DNA from 2 places in the Dyadobacter sp. CY351 genome. Region 1 is predicted to be linked to the other one. Evidence: riboswitches for the same ligand, from Rfam matches in the RefSeq annotation. Region 1 holds a riboswitch; the other holds the start of a gene.

What was found. A riboswitch is a leader RNA that binds a small molecule or an ion and turns the genes downstream of it on or off. The one in region 1 is predicted to bind cobalamin.
Region 2: linked by a shared signal. The riboswitch ahead of metE (5-methyltetrahydropteroyltriglutamate--homocysteine S-methyltransferase) and the one ahead of L0660_RS21425 (TonB-dependent siderophore receptor) in region 1 are both predicted to bind cobalamin.

What each region holds. Positions count from the first base shown of each region.
Region 1 covers NZ_JAKFFU010000012.1:183,288-190,961, reverse strand. Annotated here, with positions in the region: gene L0660_RS21435 (DUF255 domain-containing protein) at 1-386, opposite strand, end outside; gene L0660_RS21430 (DMT family transporter) at 439-1,392, opposite strand; cobalamin riboswitch at 1,476-1,677, shown strand; gene L0660_RS21425 (TonB-dependent siderophore receptor) at 1,754-3,646, shown strand; gene L0660_RS21420 (YncE family protein) at 3,698-4,780, shown strand; gene L0660_RS21415 (M48 family metallopeptidase) at 4,856-5,596, opposite strand; gene L0660_RS21410 (DEAD/DEAH box helicase) at 5,666-7,003, opposite strand; gene L0660_RS21405 (valine--tRNA ligase) at 7,028-7,674, opposite strand, start outside.
Region 2 covers NZ_JAKFFU010000006.1:116,915-124,588, reverse strand. Annotated here, with positions in the region: gene metE (5-methyltetrahydropteroyltriglutamate--homocysteine S-methyltransferase) at 1-1,919, opposite strand, end outside; cobalamin riboswitch at 1,958-2,100, opposite strand; gene L0660_RS13005 (TonB-dependent receptor plug domain-containing protein) at 2,510-4,981, shown strand; gene L0660_RS13000 (hypothetical protein) at 4,995-6,335, shown strand; gene L0660_RS12995 (PKD domain-containing protein) at 6,549-7,674, shown strand, end outside.

The sequences.
Region 1 (7,674 bases):
GGGTAACTGGGTTGGTTGTTGGTAAGAGCTAATGCGAGTTGATGTACACCGCGCCCGCCTTCGGAGAGAAATTCGAATTTTTTGTCTCCTAATGTGATGGCTTTTTTCTGTTCTGCATCGAGCTTGACGGCGTAGTATTTGCGGTTGACGTATTCGACAACTGCTTTATTTTTGAATGTTTCGCGGTCCATCACTTTGCACCATCCGCACCAATCAGTATATACATCGATCAAAACCTTGCGGGGCTCTTGCTGAATTTTAGCGTAGGCTTCTTCAATTGTTAACCATTGAATGCCTTCCGCAGGCCTGTTCTTGTCGGATCTGAAACCCGAGGCCACTGTTAGAATGGCCAAAAACAGAAAAAATGATGCAGCTGATCTTTTCATAACTTCATTTGATTTCAATAACTGAACAAATTTCACTGTGGAATAATTGTGCTTAACGGCTGACTTTATTATTTCGGTCGGCTGCCATAGCGGGCTTTCTTTTTGCCAGCGAAACCATAATCCCTCCCGCCACGATCAGCAACATGCCTGCGAACATAGAGAATGAAGGAATGGCCTCTCCCATGAAAAAACCGATCAGAACTGAGAACAGAATATTGGAATATCCAATGGCAGCAACGCGCCCGGCTTTGTCAAATGTGAAGGATTGCGTCAGCATTCTCTGACCCATGAGCGCCGTCAGTCCGAGCGCCAGAAAGCCAAGCCATTGCGCAATGTGAGTTGGCCAGGTGAATGTGCCAATCAGGAAATCCAGATTTTCCATAGGATAGTAAGTCCCGACGAGCATGGAAATAATGGGCATCACAATGCCGCTCAACATAAAAGAAAGAATGATCGCGCGTGAGTCATAAACAACACCTAACTGCCTGATTGACAAATAAGAAATTGCTGTTAACAATGCATTGCCAAGCCCTAAGGCATTGTCCCGCAGCGAAATGGAAAGGTCGGGCCGGAAAACGAACAGGATGCCGGTAAAGCCAACAAAAATAGCTGCCCACTCACGGGAATTGAGCGTTTCGCCGATCAGCAGCCAGGATAGCAATGCGAGGAAAATGGGATAAGTGTATTGGTATGTGGAGGCGCGGCCAAGCCCCAACGTTTGTATCGCATAAAAAAGCATATACAACGACAATGTGCCCACAACGCCGCGGAAAATAAGCAGCCCCAGCTTGCCTCCCTGCTGCCTTACAGGACGTCGCCAAATGCTGGTGACTACAAACACAACCCCAACAATGTTCCGGAAAAATACAAGCTGTACAATGTGGAAATCACGGCCGAGCCACTTGGAAATTGCGGAGGTGAGGGAAAAGAAAAATGCAGCACCGAGCATCAGATAAATGCCTTTTTGCGAAGAAGTTGCAGTCGGATTTTGAGCAGGAGCAGCCAACAATGATCAGGATTTTGGTCAAAGATAAAGCATATCATACAGAAGATAAAGGATATGTTACCGCGTCGGAAATCCCGCCAATTCACTACCTTTGCACCTTTGGCGCCGAAAGCTGCTTCAATGCGGCATGAAGGCTTAATAGGGAATTCCGTTGAACCGGAAGCTGTCCCCGCAACTGTGAGTCTGTTTATATTGATCCAATCCCCTATGCCACTGTTCCTCGAACGGGAAGGCCACGGACCAAAAAGACGAGCCAGGAGACCTGCCAGAAGTTGATCTATCAAATTTTGTTTTCGGAGGAAAAACAAAGCTGATAACGCTACATATTTGACACCAGGTGATTATTGACCGGAAGTTTTTTTTGGCTTTGACCATTGCCACATGGCTTTTCCGTCCGGAAATGCTCGTTGCACAGTCGGATAGCATTCGTTTGGAACCTGTTATCGTAAAGGGTTTTGTTCCTGAAAAATTCATGAGCGGGCTCAAAATCCAAAAGTTCGATTCGGCGTCTCTGAATCTTTTCCGCTTCCAGAATATCAGCGAGCTGCTTTCACTTTACACGCCGATTGCATTTAAAAATTACGGCCCCGGTCAGCTTAATACGGCCTCTTTCCGCGGAACGTCGGCTAACCATACCGCTGTGTTATGGAATGGTTTGAACATTAATTCTCCTATCCTTGGCCAGACAGATTATTCAACCATCCCAGTTACCGGTTTTGATCAGCTTTCTGTCCAATATGGCTCTGCTGCCAGCATTGTCGGCAGTGATGCCGTGGGTGGAAGTATTTTGCTGGGAAGCGCTCCATCGACCCAGCCTTTGCAGCTTTCAATCGGCCGGCAGCAGGAAAGTTTCAACAACCACCAGACCCAGGTTACAGCCCGCTATGCGGCGGTGATCAGTGATCAGTGGAGCTTTTCAGGCAAGACAAATGTGTATGACGGCCGTATGAACAACGATTTTCCATACACCGAGCGAAATCAATACACTGTTTTGCCATCCACTTCTTTCCAGCGTGGTCTGGTGCAGGATTTGTTTTTCAACTCAAAAAATGATCATCAGATTTCGGCGCATGTGTGGCTAACCCGTAACCGGCTCACGTTAACACCGGAAGACAAAGCTGGCCGCGAACTGACCTTAACGGAGGCTTACAGGACCATGTTACGTTATCAATTTAAAGACTTCACAATCCGCACTTCGTGGGTGAGAGACATTATTGATTATGCCAAAGGTGATTATAGTCAGCTGGACCATGCGGTAACAGACAAGTTTTCAAACCGTGTCGAACGCGATTTTCAATTCAATGCAATTCAAATTAAAGCAGGAGGCGAATGGGCACATTACCGCGCCCAGGTCGCTGGCTATGATAAAGCATTGGTGACAGAAAACAGAGGTGACATTTTTCTGTTAACGCGCTGGCAGGCCACCGCCCGACTGGTCATTTCCGGGAATTTAAGGCAGGCATTTGTAACTAAATTTGATCCGCCATTCACGCCTTCATTAGGAGCAGACTATTTTTTAGTCCAAAAAGAAGCCCATAATCTGAAATTAAGAGGCTCAATAGGAAGAAGTTATCGCGTGCCTACATTGAATGAACGCTTCTGGAAAGAACTCGGAAACCCGGATATCAGGCCGGAAAACGGGTGGAACAAAGAAGTTGGCCTCGAACAAAACTTTGTTATCGATGCTAACCAAACATTTTCGGCTTCCCTGACGGCATATCACAACCGCATTAAGGACTGGACTTATTGGAATCCTACGCAAAGTTACCGTGTAGAAAACTTGCAGCAAGTGCTCGCGCGTGGAATTGAAGCGCAGGCTGGGTGGCGGCATCAGATAAATGACTGGAAATCAGGCATCAACCTAGGGTATGCGCTAAATAAAAGTGCTCAGGAAAAAGCTTATGATGCCTATTCCTCGGATATTATCGGCAAGCAGCTTGTATTTGTGCCGATGCATTCAGGAAATTTGAATGCATTTATCCAATATAAAAATACGAGGCTCACAGGTCAGGCGCAGACGATCAGCAAGCGTTTTAGCACATTTGATAATACGCAATTTTTAGAAGGATATACGCTCACAAATTTGCTGGCAGAACATACTTTTGTCTGGGATAAAATAAAAATGCGGTTGCAGGGACAGATCAATAATCTGGCAAACACGTTTTATCTAAATGTAAGAAACAATGCAATGCCTGGCAGAAGCTTTGCATTAAGTTTAATTTTAATTTATGACCCGCCGCATTCCGCAAAGTAATGTCTTACAAGAGGTTATGTGGCAAAAACTTTACAACTAATAAAGCAAAAAATGAAAAAACAGTTATTCAGATTAGCATCTCTTACCTCTTTGTCTCTTTTCGCATGGTCGTGTAACCAAAGCGACCCAGCTCCGAAGGGTGATTATATCCAGGGTGTATTTGTGGTGAATGAAGGGAATTTCTCTCAAAATAACGGAGCGATCTCGTTCTTTACGAGAGAACAAACCACTGCGGAGATTGACATTTTCAACACGGCAAACGGGACTACATTGAAAGGCGGCGTGCAGGATTATGTGGCCCTGGACGCAACCGGGATCATCCTTGTGGACAATATGTCTGCCGGCCAGGATAAGGTTGAGATTGTCAACAGCAACACGTTCCAGAGAATTGCGACCATTGGCGCGCCGGAAATCGAGAATCCACGGGAAGTGGTTTTTGGGACCAACAACAAAGCATATGTGTCTTGCTGGGGGACCAATGCCGATTTCAAATTCACGACCGGTTATGTAGCTGTCGTTGATTTGGTTACCAATAAAGTGGTTGACCAAATCGAGATCACATCAGGCGGGCCGGAAAATCTGGTTTTGAATAACGGCAAGTTGTTTGTGGGAACGGTTTCCTATGGCGGCGGCACAACGTTGACGGTGATCAATACGACCACAAACGCAATTGATAAATCAATTTCATTTGAAAACGCACCAAACCCGATCGGGATTGATGCGGATGGAAAACTTTGGGTAAATGATGGCATTAAGGTCATTAAAATGAACCCTGATTCTTACAATGCAGACGCTACGTTATCATTGGGAAGCGATGCGACCAAATCTGCATCCAACTTTGCTTTCAGCCCGGATAAGAGAACGGTTTTCTTTGTTCTGTCATACTTTGATGCTGCCGGCGAACATGGAGGAACTTATAAATTCGGCATCAGCGACGCGCAGGTGAATGTTACGACGCCATTAATCAAAAGAATTTTCACAGGTTTGGCAGTTGATCCTACGCAGGGACTTTTGTATGCAGGTGTAACGCCTTCGTTCGCGCAGGCAGGTTATGCGCTCCGTTACCGCGCAGACGGATCACTTGTTGATTCAGTAAAAGTGAATGTTGCGCCAACAGGCTTCTTCTTCAAATAACAGAAGGCATATTCATCACAAACGAAAAAAGTCTCCTTCGCGGGAGACTTTTTTTATGTATATCAAATTGAAAACCTATTTGAAGAAACCTTGCGGATCTGGCTTCCTGGCTTTTAAAAGCTCCACAAAATCAAGGTTCATCTGGTTAAAATCGAGCGATCTTCCTTTATGCAAATGCTCCCACGATTTATCAAGATCATTGAGATTATAGTGTAACAAAGCCAGGTTGTATTGGCCTAATGCATAAGTAGAATCTATTGCAGTGGCCCTGTTAAGCAGTTCGGCCGCTTCATCCAGTTCTTCCTTTCGGCTTGTTATCGCGTATAATTTCAGATCAACGGTTGACAAATCGACAAGCAGCGGCACATTTTCACCCTGCAAACCAATTCCCCGGCTTAGCATTCTTTTGGCCTCCACCCAGTTTTCGCGCTGGTAGGAAATAACGCCCAGGCCCCAATATGCTTCCACATTTTTATCATTGAGTAAATGCGCGAGATTGAAGCGATAGCAAGCGGTATCCAATGCTCCTTCCTGCAAATATTCCCAGGCACGTGCGGTAAAAAAGCTGCTCGCCTCAGCGCGACTTGTAAATGACTTGTCGCATTCACTCAAAAAACGGATTTCCTCGTCAATCTGATCAGAAGTTTTGCTTACTTCCCCAAAAAGCGGGAGCACGCGTCTTTCTTTTAAATCTAAGGGCTTTTTTTGGGCAAGGTTCGTATCTGTATTCGGTCCGGCACTCGCGAGATGGGTGTTTTGTGCAAGGCCAAATACTGGGATAAGAATAGCAAGCCAAATAACAACGGACTCTTTCATAGGTGACTTTAATAGAGAAACAGGTTTTCTATTGTCCAAGTTAAACGGTTTTATCTAAATAGTATTGCATTATTTCCGTTTACTTCTTCCGGACGAATTACGACGGTTTGACCCTCCTTTATTGGGTTGTTTCTGCGCCGGGCGATACGTTTTTTTCTTCTCGTGAAAGGCTCCCAAAAACGTCGGATCTTCCTTTCTTTTTTGGTTATCTATCTCCCTCAGCATGTCCTGGCGTTCTGTAACGGGCGTTGAAGCGACTTCCAGATCCTCAGGCAACTCCATCCGCGGGATTTCCATGCGGATCATTTTTTCGATTTTCCGGATGTGATATTCGTCGGCCATGGTCATGAATGTGATGGCCTGTCCAATGCGGTTTGCACGGCCCGTTCTGCCGATCCGGTGCACGTAATCTTCGTAAATCAGCGGAACGTCGAAATTGATGACGTGGCTTACTTCCGTGATATCAATGCCCCGGGCTACCACGTCCGTTGCCACCATTACGCGCACGGAACCTTCTTTAAATGCTTCCATTGCATTGGTCCGCGTGTTCTGTCCTTTGTTGGCATGGATTACTTTCAATTCATCCTCGCGCACCACCCTATCGAGCAGATTCTGATGGACCAATCCGGCAACTTCCCGGCTCCTCGTAAAAATCAAGACACGGTTGAATGCTTCCCGATCTTTCAGTAAATGGGTCAAAAGATTGATTTTCGTGCGAAAATTGGGCAATTCGTAAATGGATTGGGAAACCATTTCGGCCGTTGTGGCCTGAGGTGTTACTTCAATGCGCGTTGGGAATTCGAGAAATTCGAAGGACAGCCTTTCCACTTTATCCGAGAATGTGGCTGAAAAAAGCATATTCTGCCTTTTTGTGGGAATGATTTCGAGCAATTTCCGGATCTGCGGCATGAAGCCCATGTCCATCATTTTGTCGGCTTCGTCCAGGATCATCACATTCAGATGCTTGACAATGACCTCTTCCTGAAAATAAAGATCCATGAACCTGCCGGGCGTGGCCACAATGATGTCAACGCCCTTCCGTATCGCCTCGATCTGTGCCTTGGCTCCTACTCCACCGAAAAGCACAACTGTACGAATGTCGGTGTACTTGCTCAGCTGCGCGATGGCTTCTGAAATTTGCATGGCCAGCTCGCGCGTAGGAGCCATAATTAATGCCCGGGCGTGCTCGCCCTGGGCATATTTAATCCGCATTAAGAGCGGCAATGTATAAGCGGCGGTTTTGCCTGTGCCTGTTTGGGCTATGCCCAGAATGTCCTGTCCCGATAAAGCGAGCGGGATGGCCTGCTCCTGGATGGGCGTTGGCTCGGTGTATCCCGCTTCTTCAATGGCATTGAGTAATTGACGGTTAAGCTTGAATTGCTCAAATTTGTTTTGCGTAGTCTGCATCGCGCAAAGGTACGAAAACTACCACTAACCCAACCTTGCAAGCGCTTCTTTCAATGTTTCCAGCTTGGCTTCGGCATCCGCCTGCTTCTGGCGCTCCTTCTCCACAATGTCGCCTTTTGCATTTTGGACAAAGCGTTCGTTGGATAATTTCTTGATCACCGAATCCAGAAACCCTTGCGTGTATTCCAGTTCACGTTGCAGGTTTTCACGCTCCGTTTCCACATCCAGCTCATCCGCCAGGTTGACAAAAAACTCATCTGATTTCACCCGGAAGGCAGTTCCTTCACCTTCGTCAGTCACATAGCCAATGTTCTCAACATTCGCCAGTTTTAGTATTAATGGCTCTAATCCCGAGTAACGCGCCTGGTTATCCGTCCTTATAGCAAGTGGAAGCGCAATTTTTGGACTGATATTCTTTGCATTTCTCAAATTCCGGATCGAAGATATCACTTCAAAAAGCACTTCAAAATCATTCAGCAGTGACTGATCCATGTTGCCGGCTTGCGGGAATGGAGCAATGCAAATGGAATCCTTTTCTTTTCTTTCAATAATATTCTGCCAGATTTCTTCTGAAATAAATGGCATGAACGGATGCAAAAGGCGCATTAATCGGTCGAAGAATTCCAATGTTGCATCGTAAGTCTGCCTATCGATCGGCTGCTCGAAGCCAG
Region 2 (7,674 bases), on a different contig from region 1:
ACGCCGCTGGCGGTGATGCGGAATCCTCGTACAGCCCATGCCAGGTAATGCGGGCGCTTGGCTTTGCGGAGCGGCAAACCCTCGCGGATAGCGGCCTCGTCGATCTGGATAATGCCGATTCCGGCTTTTTCCAATGCCAGCACTTCATCGTGAATGGCCAGCGCAATTTGGTTGCTGGTCTGCTCACGCGGCTGGTCATCGCGTACAAACGACCATTGCAAAATGGTAACCGGGCCGGTCAACATGCCTTTCATGGGTTTGTCGGTTTGGGCAGCGGCAAATGTGCTCCACCGCACCGTCATATCAGCAGGACGGCTGATGTCGCCATAGATAACCGGCGGCTTTACACACCGGCTTCCATAGCTTTGAACCCAACCATTTTTTGTAAATAAAAACCCATCAAGCTGCTCGCCGAAGTATTCGACCATGTCGTTGCGCTCAAATTCACCGTGCACCAGCACATCTAACCCGATTTCTTCCTGCCAGCGGATTGCTTCTATCGTAGCTTGTTCAATTGCATTTTCATATGCTTCGAGCGTCAGATCGCCTTTTTTGAACCTGGCGCGCAGCTGGCGGATATCGTCTGTTTGCGGGAACGAGCCAATGGTCGTTGTCGGGAATGCAGGCAAGTTGAAGCGCTCGCGCTGGATTTGCTGGCGTACCGGAAAAGCTGTGCTGCGCGTTGCATCTGCATCCGTGATAGCGGCCACCCGGTCCTTCACGGCCTGCTTATGCACTTTTTGTGACGATCTTCTGCTTGCGATCGCTGCCTTATTTTCTGCTAACAGTTCAGTATTCCCATCAGCAATCTGGCTTAGCGCATTAATCTCAACCAGTTTTTGCCTGGCGAAAGCCATCCAGTTTTTGATTTCCGGATCAATGGCCGTTTCCAGTTCCAGATCGATCGGGCTGTGCAGCAGTGAGCAGGACGGTGTAATGATAACACGATCTGCTCCCAACTTACCGACGGCCAGATTGATCAGCTGCAAAGATTTTTCATAGTCATTTTTCCAGACGTTACGCCCGTCCACTACGCCCACGGATAAAATCAAGCGGTCCGGAATAAGCGAAAGCACTTCGTCCAACTGCTCGGGAGCCCTTACCAGATCCACATGCAATGCATCAACCGGCAGGCCAACGGCCAGGCCCGTATTATCCAGTAATGCTTCAAAATAGGTAGCCACCAAGATTTTTACGCCGCTAACCTGCTGGGCGATGGTTTTGTAGGCAAATTCAAATGCTTCCTTTTCCTTTTTGGTAAGATCAAGTGCCAGGCAAGGCTCGTCGAGCTGAAACCATGTTGCACCCGATTGGCCCAGACGGTTAATGATCTCAATGTAAACCGGAACCAGGCTGCTGATAAGCTCAATGCGCTCGAATCCTGCCTCTTTTTCTTTACCCAACAAAAGATAGCTTACCGGCCCGATGATGACCGGCTTGGCTTTTGCTCCCAGCAGCGCTTTGGCTTGGTTATATTCGTTGAAAATATTTTCGTTGTTGATGCGGAATTGCTGATCGGCTTTGAATTCGGGCACAATGTAATGGTAGTTCGTGTCCAGCCATTTGGTCATTTCCATGGCTGTAATATCCAGACCATTCTTTTGGTATCCGCGCGCCATCGCAAAATACAAATCCAGCTCTCCATTGTCCGTTGCCTGCGAGCGCACAGCTTCATAACGCTGCGGAACGACGCCCAGTAAAAGGCTTGTATCCAATGTCTGGTCATAGAAACTGAAATCATTGCAAGGGATCAGGTCGATGCCCGCTTCCAGCTGAGTCTGCCAGTTCTCTTCTTTGATCTTTTGAGCCACATTGTAAAGCTCAGTCAGATCGATCTTACCTGCCCAGAATTGTTCACAGGCTTTTTTGAGTTGTCTTTGTCCACCAATCCGCGGGTAGCCAAGGTTTTGTGTTAGCATTTTGTCGTTTGTTTAAATAAAAATTGTTACAAGCGCTTTGCTTAACATTGGTAACAGTCAGTAACCTGACTTGTAACCTGCCCTCTACGGCGGCTACTCACAGTTGCGCGACAGCTCGTGAATTCCACACGATTCCCTATTAATCCGACCTTCGTCGAAAACCTGTTTCCAGTTGTTATGGTAAAGAACGATTGCGATATTTTGTATCCGGCAAAGGATTAAATATCTACGCAAAGCTATGTAAGAAGCATTTAATCTCTACACATTGCCATATTTTTAGATATTATCACTATTCAATAGTCAATAACACTGCTTTTCTATCTTTTTCAACATTAAAATCTCGGTCTTAACAGATAAAATTCTACGGATGATGGAAGTTGAGAAGCGGCCTGTGGGATTGACGGCATTTTGTAGTGACACGTAATTGTTGTTACCCCAGGTAACATTTGTCTTTTTTGTCTTGCTATTCAAAATATCGGGGCCTATATTTGCACTCACTAGACTTAGTCTAAATAAGACTTGCCTCACACCTATTCTTGAAAACCCGGCAGTGGCAACTGTAAGGGCATTTAATTAAGAAAAATCATCGAATGTTATTGAAGCCTTCTCTACTCATTACAGCAATTGTTACCCTTTTTCATCTTCATACTTTTGCACAGACATCTGCCCTGAAAACGGCAGTAATCAAAGGAAAAATCAGCGACGATAAGGGTTCGGTGGTCAGCTTTGTAACCATAAGGGTTAATGGGACCAGCATCGCCACTTTCTCTGAAACCGATGGCACCTACACATTGAAAGATGTGCCCTACGGCCATCAGGAAATTATGATTACGTCTGTTGAAATCAAATCTAAAACTTCCAGGATACACGTTCACAAACCCACGCACGAGTTTAACGCGGTTGTAGCTAAAACCGCCCAGGATCTCAACGAAGTGCAGATTGTTCAGAAAACGGAAAAGAAACAGCTTGAAACGCAGGGATTTGCAGTCGCAATCATTGAAACAAAAGAAGCTTCGCTCCGCAACTTAACCACCAATGAACTGCTGGACCGGGCCGTAGGCGTCCGCGTCCGTCAAAACGGTGGGATCGGATCACGGGTGGAGTATAACCTGAATGGCATGTCAGGCAGTGCGGTTGGGATTTTCCTGGATGGCATTGAGATTTCAACTTATGGGTCTTCTTTCAATCTGAACAACATTCCACCCGCAATGATCGAACGCATTGAGGTTTACAAGGGTGTGTTGCCCTCGCATTTGACAGGCGATTATGTAGGCGGGGCCATCAATGTTGTTTTGAAAAAAGACGCTTCCCAAAACAACATTACAGCTGCGGTTGCCTACGGATCTTTCAACACATTTCAGGCCGATCTTTCCGGAATTTACCGCAACAAGCAAACAGGTTTTACCACCAGGGCATCAGGCTTTTACACCTACACCGACAACAGCTACACCACCTGGGGCAAGTTTTCAAAATTTGTGCATCCCGACCGAACATTGGAGCGGTATTACAGGGCCAAAAGATTCAATGATACTTATAAGTCAATCGGCGGCAGGTTTGAAGTCGGATTTACGAATGTGAAATGGGCGGACCAGTTTTTCATAGGTTACAATATTTCAGACACTTACAGCGAAATCCCGCACGGCACCACCATGGCAAGGCCTTACGTGGGCAGGTTTGGTGAATATCAGGCGCATGTGGTCAGCCTGAATTATAATAAGAACAATTTCCTGGCCAAAGGATTGGCGCTGAATGTGAATGCGGTCCGCAGTTACAGGAGCACATATGTTCAGGATACAGTTGGCCAGGTTTACAACTGGGACGGAAAGCCCAGAATGCTCATCCGAAACGGGGAAGTTGTTCCCGTGCCGCCCACTCCGGGAATGGGCCAGCAAGGTGCCAAGAGCATTGTGGAAGTAAACCGGCAGATCACCAATATGCGCTCTAATCTGGGATACACTGTTTTTCCGGGTCACAGAATTTCCCTTAATCACAAGCTGGAAACCACCGACAGGGATGACAATGACCTGCTGAATCCGGAGCGGAAGGAAATGGTGACTGTAAGCAGTGTAGTCAACAACATTCTTGCCTTAAACTATGAAGCGCAGTTCTTCAATGACAAGCTCAAAACGAACCTGCTGGGAAAATATACCTCCAACCGAACCATTCAAACGCGGCCCGAACTGATCGAACAAGACGGCGAAAATGTCATCAACAGGGTGCGCAATAAAACGGTGAACCACAACAAAGGATATGGTGCTACGGTTTCCTACAATGTATTTTCCAAAATGTACATCATCGGTTCCACCCAAAACGCCTACGTGACAGCCACCGAAAACCAGCTTTACGGCGATCCCGAAAACAACATTCTGGAAAATCCGGGTCTGATCCCTGAAAAGAATGTGAATTACAATCTGGGTTTCCGCCACGGCCCTATCCAGGCCGGCAAACACAAACTGACGCTCTATGCGAGCGCATTCTGGCGGAATGGCTTTGATAAAATCACCCAGCAGGCCGTCGAAAATGCGATTGTGCCGGGACGGGAAAGCGATGCGGATATTCAGGTTACCAAATATATCAACCTAGGACGCACGCAATCCAGGGGCTTTGAAGGAGAGGTGATTTATGTATATGACAACCGCCTGAATGCACTCTTCAACTTCTCCAAATTCAACACTTTATTCAAACAGAAATTTGACCAAAAGGGCAATCCGCACGATCTGTACAATTTGCAGCTTCCCAACGAGCCGTTTTTTACCATGAATGGCAGCGTTCAGTATCGGCTTAATGACAAGTTCCAGAAAAATTCGATTCTCAATTTTTATTACAATACAGGCTTTGTCGGCGCTTTCGGGACCGTATGGATGGAATCTGAATGGTTTACCACGCCTACCCAGTTCTATCACGATTTCGGAGCCAGCTACCGGTTCCCGAATGGTAAGATGGTCGCCAGCTTCGATCTCAAAAACATGCTGAATGCAGAGATGTATGACAACTTCGGTGTGCAAAAGCCTGGCAGGAGTATCTCAGTTAAGTTGAATTACACAATTAGTAAATTTTTATAATAATTAATTTAAGATGAAAAAGAATCTGATAAGCGCGGTGATCCTGGGTTTGGCAATGACGTTTGCCGGTTGCAAAGATGATGTGACCGATCCTGACGGTGGTGGCCAAACGCCTGTGAGCGAAAGGGAATTTATCTCATTGACTGCATCGATCCCTGATGCTGAGGGAACAGCAGGTAACGGCGGCACAATGGCTTACGCCATCACGCATGCGCAGGCTATCGACCCAAACTTTTCAGTTGATATATACAAAAACGGCTTTGGCCTCCGCTCTGCGCGCACAGCCCGCGTGCAAGCTTCTGAGGATGGAACGGAGCTCTATAACATTCAGTATACGGGTGAAGATGGCGGTGTATTCAACAAATATTTGGTAAAAGGCGCCAAAGATTACCAGGATACAGGCAACGAACTGGACTTGTCGGATATCGTAGGCACTTCTCCCCGCTGGACAAAAGCGGCTGAGGATATCGGGATCGGCGTACATTTAACCGGAAGCAAGACCATAACGGAAGGCGCTGCGCCAAACCACGTTTTCAAGTACACCCGGGGTAAAGTAAGGATCGCTGTCATTGACCTGAAAGAAGCCAGAGTACCCAACTCCACCGAATTCGATTTCCCTTTCCCGGCTGAGCTGGAAGCACAGGGCTACGCAGTGGGACGCATTGATGTTCCCGTTTTGAATGATGACAAAACCAAGATATTCATCGGCTGTAACGTAAGCAAAATTGACCCGAAAAAATTGTCTTACAACACTGCCGGTGAGCCGGTGTGGGCCAACGATGCTGCTAACCGCACACTTGGAACAACCACGCTGGTGGTGGATTATCCTTCTTTACAAAACCCAAAACTGATCTATTCCACCCTTTCTAAAACCAACAACCACTCCTACCGCACCATGACGCAGTATGTGGGAAATGATGGCAATATTTATCAGGCCACAGCTACGGGCGGAAAGGACATTTTACGCATCAATAAAAGCAACAGTGATTATGATAATGGCTATCATTTTGACCTGGATGCTGCTTTGAGCCTTAAAGACACGCGTATCCAGGCTTGGAGATACATTAAGGACGGAATCGGCATTATCTTGTATAACATTGCCGGAGAAGGCGGTTACATCGCGTTAATTGACCTGAATGCAAAAACGGCAACCAAAATCAGCAACGAATACGAAGCTGGGTTGGATTTTGGCCAGTATCAGAATATTGCGGTGAGCGGAGATTTTGTATATGTTCCACTGACACCAACCGGCGAAGCGGGCAAATTGCACGTGATCAACTGGAAAACCAAAGAAGTCATCAAGGGAGCTGCATTAACCGGTCAGTCAGGATCGAGCTATCTGGGTTCTTACTAGTTGGCAGGCTACTGATCATTGTTGGCAGTGATCAGTAGCCGCTTCCCCCCCTCCGAACCATACCGCAAAGGGCATTCCTAAAACTTAGTATGAACATCCACTACCTAAAATACGTCAAATGACGTATTGCCGCTCCATGCGGGCAATTTTATCTTTATTAGCAAAAGTCTGGTTTTCGAAGACACTTTGTGCGTAAGGAAAAAAATTACTCAAATGGTAAAGGCACTTATTTCATTGGTTTTTTTAACACTTGTTTTCTCTTGTCATAAAGAAATCGAGTTCCCGGAAGCAGATTTCGAAGTGCCAACGGGGACGATAAAGGCTGGCGTGCCTGTGACTTTTAAGAATACTTCGCGGAATGCCAGTTCCTATGAATGGGATTTTGGGGACTCCTCTACCATTGTGACCAGCGGTGATGCCGAGATCACGCATGATTTCAAGATTGGTGGTAATTTCAATGTGAGACTGATAGCTAAAAATGGTGGCGGATCCAATGGGGTTTCTAAAAGTATAATAGTAGACGCGCCAGACAGGCCGCTTCCCAAAGCCATTTTTGATCTTGATCCAGCCCTTGAATGCCCAGCCCCATGCACGGTGTATGTTACCAACAAATCCATTCATTCCACCTCATACACATGGTTTTTCGGGGATAATACGCCCTTGGAAACACGTCAGCGTGATGAGAAATTATCCCGCACCTTTTCTGAACCACGTAGCTACGCAATCACGTTAGTTGCAAAAGCCAGCGGGCTACCAAACGACACATTAATAAAAACGTTAAATGTAACCGCACCACAGTCGGTGCAGCCTACCGCAGAATTTGACCTTTCAGGAGAGAACTGCGCCTATAATTGCGACGTAACATTTACAAACAAATCCGTCAGTGGAGTCACGTATTTATGGAACTTCGGAGATGGAAATTTGTCTACGGATCTTTCTCCAAAGCACACTTATAAGCGCGCAGGCGCATATAACGTCATCCTCGTCACCAGAAATGGAAATTTGACCAGCATGAAAAAGAAAACCGTACAGATCTACGCTAAATGCAGACTTGCCAAACACACAAGGCAGCACCCGATCACCGGAAAGTACGAAGCTCTTTTCACTTATGACGCAAATGATTTCCCCCTTCGAAGCACGGAAATAGAAAACGAAATGTCGGGCGCGCCGGTCTCCCGTATCGTCAATGATTACACTTATGCAGACGGCTTAATTACCCGGCAAAATTATAGCCTGTCCGTGAGAAACAACAGCCAGTTAGTTGTGGAGATCAGCTCCGGAATATTTTCTTATAAATACAATAGTGACGGGCTGCTCTCGTCCACTGAGATTTTGCGAA